Regions from separate parts of the Hominiventricola filiformis genome, predicted to be linked through region 1. Evidence: predicted binding sites of a transcription regulator. Region 1 holds the regulator's gene; the other holds the start of a gene.

What was found. The regulator NrdR, encoded in region 1, represses ribonucleotide reductase genes. The targets are predictions, from matches to a motif close to CACAANATNTTGTG.
Region 2: a site for NrdR is predicted at 1,779-1,792, ahead of nrdD (anaerobic ribonucleoside-triphosphate reductase). Genes of this name have one in related genera too.

Annotation. Positions count from the first base shown of each region.
Region 1 covers NZ_JAJEPS010000003.1:22,832-26,495, forward strand. The annotation lists gene alaS (alanine--tRNA ligase) at 1-1,227, opposite strand, end outside; gene efp (elongation factor P) at 1,298-1,855, opposite strand; gene nrdR (transcriptional regulator NrdR) at 1,967-2,416, opposite strand; gene LKD36_RS04440 (PRC-barrel domain-containing protein) at 2,549-2,815, shown strand; gene sigG (RNA polymerase sporulation sigma factor SigG) at 2,894-3,664, shown strand, end outside.
Region 2 covers NZ_JAJEPS010000001.1:78,305-81,968, forward strand. The annotation lists gene nrdD (anaerobic ribonucleoside-triphosphate reductase) at 1-1,767, opposite strand, end outside; gene LKD36_RS00345 (metal-sensing transcriptional repressor) at 1,979-2,392, opposite strand; gene asnS (asparagine--tRNA ligase) at 2,412-3,664, opposite strand, start outside.

The DNA.
Region 1 (3,664 bases):
CTCCAGGATTTCTTTGGTCAGATCCAGTGGGAATCCGTAAGTATCGTATAATTTGAACGCATTCTCTCCGGACAGAGTCTTCTCACCGGCTACCTTCATCTCCTCTTCCAGCTGTGCCAGAATGGAAAGTCCCTGGTCGATGGTCTTGTTGAACTTATCTTCTTCCTGATTCAGAACTTTAAAAATAAACTCTTTCTTTTCTTCCAGCTCCGGATATCCGTCTTTAGATCCCTCAATCACGGTCTCAGACAGTTTTGCAAGGAATTTTCCTTCAATTCCAAGAAGACGTCCGTGACGTGCTGCACGGCGGATCAGACGGCGGAGTACATAACCACGTCCCTCGTTACTCGGCATAATACCATCGGAAATCATGAAAGTTGCGGAACGGATATGATCGGTAATCAGACGGATAGAGACGTCTTTTACATCATCCTTATGATATTCACAATGTGCAAACTCACATACTTTATCTCTCAATGCACGGACAGTATCCACATCAAAAATGGAATCTACGTCCTGAACAACACTTGCCAGACGTTCCAGACCCATACCGGTATCAATGTTCTTCTGAACCAGCTCTGTGTAGTTGTTGTGTCCATCATTATCAAACTGGGTAAATACATTGTTCCAGATCTCCATGTAACGGTCACAGTCACATCCTACCGTACAGCCTGGTTTGCCGCAGCCATATTTTTCACCGCGATCATAATAAATTTCAGAACACGGACCACAAGGACCTGCACCATGCTCCCAGAAGTTATCTTCTTTTCCAAATTTAAAGATCCGGTCTGCAGGGATTCCGATCTCTTTATTCCAGATGTCAAATGCCTCATCATCCTCCAGGTATACAGACGGATATAATCTCTGCGGATCCAGCCCGACCACTTCAGTCAGGAACTCCCAGGACCAGTGGATTGCTTCATCTTTGAAGTAATCTCCAAAAGAAAAATTACCAAGCATCTCAAAAAAGGTACCGTGACGTGCGGTCTTTCCTACATTCTCGATATCACCTGTACGGATACATTTCTGGCAGGTAGTTACCCGTCGTCTCGGCGGAATCTCTGCTCCTGTAAAGTAAGGTTTCAGAGGTGCCATACCAGAGTTAATCAGAAGAAGGCTCTTGTCGTTATGTGGAACGAGTGAAAAGCTCTTCATTTTCAGATGGCCTTTGCTCTCGAAGAAATCCAGAAACATTCTCCGGAGCTCGTTTACGCCGTATTCTTTCACTTTCTTTTCCTCCTGTCAAAAGACCCGGATTTTCATCCAGGTCTTTCAGAAAATTCTTGCTCAGTTGTCCTTATACACGGGACAGATACTCACCGGTTCTGGTGTCAATCTTGATCTTGTTGCCCTGCTCTACGAACAGCGGTACGTTTACAACTGCGCCGGTCTCAACGGTTGCCGGTTTGGTTGCGCCTGTAGCAGTATCGCCTTTGAAGCCCGGCTCGGTATCAATGATCTCAAGCTCTACAAACAGCGGAGCCTCTACTGCAAATACATTTCCGTTATGAGAACAGATCTTAACCATCTCATTCTCTTTTACGAACTTCAGAGAATCTCCAACGTCATCACTGTTCAGTGCGATCTGGTCGAAAGTCTCTACGTTCATGAAGTGATACAGATCTCCGTCACTGTACAGATACTGCATGTCCACACGGTCAATACGTGCTGCCGGGAATTTCTCAGTCGGGCGGAAAGTCTTCTCAACTACACCGCCGTTGATAATATTCTTAAGTTTGGTTCTTACGAATGCAGCGCCTTTACCAGGTTTTACATGCTGGAACTCCAAAATCTGATAAACGTTTCCCTCAATCTCAAGGGTAACACCATTTCTAAAATCTCCTGCTGAAATCATTATGTTCGTCCTCCTTATGTTACAAAGGGAATGCACAATCCCCTCACTTTAACTCATTTTATAATACTTTTCCGATCATTTCAACTATTTTATGAGAATTTTTTCATCTGCTTATTCCAGTATTTTTTTCAGTTCGTCCATAAATGTATTCACATCCTTAAATTCCCTGTAGACGGATGCGAAACGCACATAGGCAACAGAATCCAGATCCTTTAATTTTCCCATGACCAGCTCGCCGATTTCCTCACTGGAAATCTCCCTCTCTTCTTTATTGAATATACAGGCCTCCACATCATCTATCATGGCTTCAATCTGTGCTGCGGAGATCGGTCTCTTATGGCAGGCTCTGAATACACCGCCCTCTATCTTGGCGCGGTCATACGTCTCCCGGTTATTGTCTTTCTTAATGACAATCATTGGAATCGTCTCCACCTTCTCATAAGTGGTAAACCGCTTATGACACTCATCACATTCTCTTCTGCGGCGGATGGAATCTCCGTCATCCGCAGGTCTTGAATCAATCACCCTAGTATTATCCTTTCCGCAGTATGGACATTTCATCCCGGAATCCCTCCCTTTTTTCTTTCGTCCAGTATATAACAGCGTCCGCCTTAATGTCAACGAAAGAGCCGTCACTTTACCGGATAAATTTTACTTCGCCGCATACACTGAAATCAAAAAGAGGCATTGTGCATGCATTTTTGTGAGCTGAAAGAAAAAGACGTCATCAACCGCTGTAACTGTAGACGGCTCGGCCGGGTCAATGACCTGATCCTTGATCCGAAAAACGGCTGCATCTGCTCCATCGTCGTACCTGGACCATTCCGGCTCTGCGGGCTTCTCGGACCGGATCAGGAATACGTGATTCCCTGGAAAAAGATCTGTCAGATCGGTCCTGATATCATTCTGGTGGAAATCTGTGAGGAAGAAGTTCTGATGCCAAGAAAAATATGGAAATAGTTATTTCATGCCACCCTGCATAACCGTCCGTTTTTCGGAAATGCTTTTAACAGACAATCGACAGCAGGAGGAAATGAGATGATTCTGAACAAAGTGGAAATCTGCGGAGTCAATACATCGAGACTTCCGCTTCTCACGGCAGAAGAAAAAAATACACTGTTTGAGCGAATAAAAAAGGGCGACAAAGAAGCCCGGGAACTGTACATCAAAGGAAATCTCAGACTGGTCTTAAGCGTCATCAAGCGTTTCTCTTCCAGCAGTGAAAATGCCGATGACTTGTTCCAGATCGGCTGTATCGGCCTTATGAAGGCCATCGACAATTTTGACTGCACACTGGATGTCAAATTTTCCACTTATGCTGTTCCAATGATCGTGGGGGAAATCCGCCGTTATCTCCGGGATAATAACAGCATCCGTGTCAGCCGTTCCCTGCGGGATATTGCTTACAAGGCCATCTATGCCAGAGAAAGCCTGTCCCGCGAGACCGCTCAGGAGCCGACACTTCACCAGATCTCGGAAGCCATTCAGATTCCGGAAGAAGACATCGTCTACGCACTGGACGCCATCCAGAGCCCGATCAGCCTTTATGATCCGGTCTACACAGAAGGCGGTGATACCCTCTATGTCATGGATCAGATTAGTGACAAGAAAAACAAGGAAGACAACTGGGTCCGAAATCTGTCTCTCTCCGAAGCCATGAAGCATCTGACTCCGCGGGAAAGCCGCATTATCCGGCTTCGTTTCTTCGAAGGACGTACTCAGATGGAAGTGGCCGAAGAAATCCATATCTCCCAGGCACAGGTCAGCCGTCTTGAAAAAAATGCGTTAAAAACCATGCGCGGCTATCTG
Region 2 (3,664 bases), on a different contig from region 1:
GAAACTGTTGCTCACATACGGGCGGTCAGATACATTTTCCACGATACCGTATTTCTTACGGAACTGTTCAATCTGCAGGCCACACAGACTCTCTGCCGGGGTTCCGTAGATCGCATAGAGAATACCGTCCTCTTCCTTGTACTCGTTGACCTTCTTGTTAATGTATCTCATAACCTCCAGGGCAAACTCTCCATCCTCACGGATGGATTTTCCATTGTACAGCTCCTGCAGCTCATTAAGGGCAGTGATGCCAAAGGAAGCGGTCATAGGTTTCAGAAGAGGCTTAATCTTATCACTCGGCTTTAAGTGTCCGCCGTAGAAACCACCCTCGCAGTAAGCCAGCGGGTTAGTGGATGCCCTCATCTCACCCAGATAATCATAAGTGCGGATATGAAGGTTTCGGATCATCTCCAGATAGTAATCCAGCACTTCATAAAAATCCCGGTTTTCAGAGCGGGACTGAGCCAGAATCATCGGCAAATGAAGGCTGACCGCACCGATATTAAAACGTCCCACGAAAATCGGCTTATCATTTTCATCCGCCGGCTTCATGCCGCCTCTCTCGTACCAGGGACTTAAGAATGCACGGCATCCCATAGGACTGATGACTCTGCCGTATTTCTGGTACATTTCAGAAATATAACCCTCTCCGCTCATGGACAGCCAGTCCGGGTACATGGTCTTAGAGGAACACTCCAGTCCTGCTTCAAAGACATCTTCGCAGCAGCCACCTTTTCCGTGAATAGCCTCATCATAGAGGAATACGATCTTCGGGAACAATACCGGTTTTTTATTGCCCGGTTTGCCCTGTCCTCCCTGATGCACCTGAAGGAGGGAAATATTACACATTTTTGCGAATCGTTCCTGTCCAAGACCCATGGTCACGGTCACGAAGGGATAATCTCCTCTGGAAGAACCAACAGTGTTCAGTTTGTATTCAATTCCCTGCCATCCCTGATCAAAATCACGGCGGACTTTGTTCATGGCATATTCTTCTGCCTTTTCCTCTGTGCCTTCCCATGACGGATCGGTATATTTCAGGAATTCTTCCCTGTATTTCTTATAGCTCTTCTCTGCATAGGGTGCCAGCACCTTATCCACTTCCGGCACGGTAAATCCGCCGTACTGCTGGGCTGCGGTACTTAAAATAATGTCTCCCATGACATCGAATGCGGTATCCAGGGTCTTTGGCTCGTTGTACCACACATTACCCATCTCAAAACCGCCAGTAAGCACGCTTGCAATATCAAAGAGACAGCAGTTCATGGTATCCAGACGTGCAGACTGGTCATGAATATAGATATAACCGTCTCTGCAGGCCTGCAGCTCGTTCCGGTTCATGAAAAACTTCCGGTACAGTTCCTTGTTCAGCTCATTGAAGATCAGGCTTCTCTTGGTAGCTACCAGAGCACTGTCCGTATTGGCATTACTTTTATCTCCAATGTAGCGAATAGACTGGCTCTTGGTATAAACGTCATCCATCATATGGACAAAGTCTTTTTTATAATTCCGGTAATCCCGGTAGCTCTTTGCCACTGCAGGGTTTACACGGTCGAGAGCACCCTCCACAATGTTGTGCATATCCTGAATATCAATATTTTCCTTGCCCAGCGATTCTGCCTGTTCCTGAGCAAATTCACAGATAAACTGAATCTCTGCTCTTGAAAATTTATATAATATACGTGCTGCAGACTTATTCACTGCATTCACAATCTTTTCAACGTTAAAAATCTCTCTTGTCCCGTCTTTTTTGACTACGTATAACATCCGCTCACCCCTACTATATCTTGTGTTTTTTTTCTCTATCAAATCGATATGTTGATTAAAAGTATATACCAACCACTTCGAATATGCAAGTCGCAATGACGCTGAAAACTCTACAAGAATCTTTTTCGAAATTCTGCTATATTTCACAAACTTGAAAAAGAAAGCGCTGCCCTCTTGACAAAGAGAGCTGCGCCTTATCTTTCGCATCCGGTTATTTCATAAACCGGTCAATTGCCTCAGTCAGATCGGCAATGGCTTCCATGTCTCCACATTCCACCGCCTCCACCAGACAATGTTCAATATGGTCTTTTAAAATGACCTTTCCGGTGTTATTGATCGCCGATTTTACCGCAGAAAGCTGAATCAATACTTCGCTGCAGTCCCTTCCTTCTTCCACCATTCTCCGGATGGATTCCAGATGCCCGATAGCACGGGACAGCCGGTTCAGCACTGCTTTTGTATTCGCATGCGTGTGGGTATGTCCGTGAGCATGCGAATGTTCATGCTCATGGGTATGTCCCTGCTCATGATGATCATGGCCCTGCTCCTCGTGCTCGTGGGTATGAATGTGCTCATACACTGTGCCGTCTGGAGCAACATGAGTATGTGTATGCTCTTCTGACATGCCTGCCGCCTCCTTATGATTACAGATCACAATTCTTTACGGTTCTCGGGAACGGAATCACGTCTCTGATATTTCCCATACCGGTCAGATACATCACACAACGCTCAAATCCAAGACCAAATCCGGAATGATGAGTAGAACCATATTTCCGAAGATCCAGATAGAAACCATACTGCTCTTTATCAAGTCCCAGCTCGTCCATACGTGCTGCCAGTTTGTCGTAATCATCCTCTCTCTGGCTTCCGCCGATGATCTCGCCGATACCCGGAACCAGACAGTCCATGGCAGCTACGGTCTTGCCATCTTCATTGGCTTTCATATAGAATGCCTTGATTTCCTTCGGATAATCTGTTACAAATACCGGACGCTTGAATACCTGTTCAGTCAGATAGCGTTCATGCTCTGTCTGAAGATCGCATCCCCAGGATACTTTATAATCAAATTTATCATTATTCTCTTCCAGAATCTTCACAGCCTCTGTATAGGTTACATGTCCGAACTCGGAGTTCAGTACATGATTCAGGCGGTCAAGAAGTCCCTTGTCTACGAAGGAATTGAAGAAATTCATCTCCTCCGGAGCATTTTCCAGCACATAGCGGATGACATATTTGAGCATTGCCTCTGCCATCTCCATATTGTCGTCAAGATCTGCGAATGCCATCTCCGGCTCGATCATCCAAAACTCAGCTGCATGACGGGTAGTGTTGGAATTCTCCGCACGGAAGGTCGGCCCAAATGTATAGATATTGCGGAATGCCTGTGCATAAGTTTCACCGTTTAACTGTCCGCTAACAGTCAGGTTCGTCGGTTTGCAGAAGAAGTCTTTGCTGTAATCTACTTTTCCATCCTCTGTTTTCGGAATGTTGTTAAGATCCATGGTAGTTACCTGGAACATCTCTCCTGCACCTTCGCAGTCACTTCCAGTGATCAGTGGCGTGTGTACATAGACAAATCCCTGCTCCTGGAAAAATTTATGAATCGCATATGCAGTCAGCGATCTTACCCGGAAAACAGCCTGGAACGTATTGGTTCTCGGTCTTAAATGGGTCATGGTACGCAGATATTCAAGGGTATGGCGCTTTTTCTGCAGCGGATAATCCGGTGCGGAAGCACCCTCTACCGTTACCTCTGCTGCCTGAATCTCAAAAGGCTGTTTTGCCTGTGGGGTAGCCACCAGTGTTCCTTTTACAATAACGGCTGCACCTACGTTCAACTTGCCGATCTGTGCAAAATTCTCCATGGTGTCATGATATACCACCTGCAGTGTCTCAA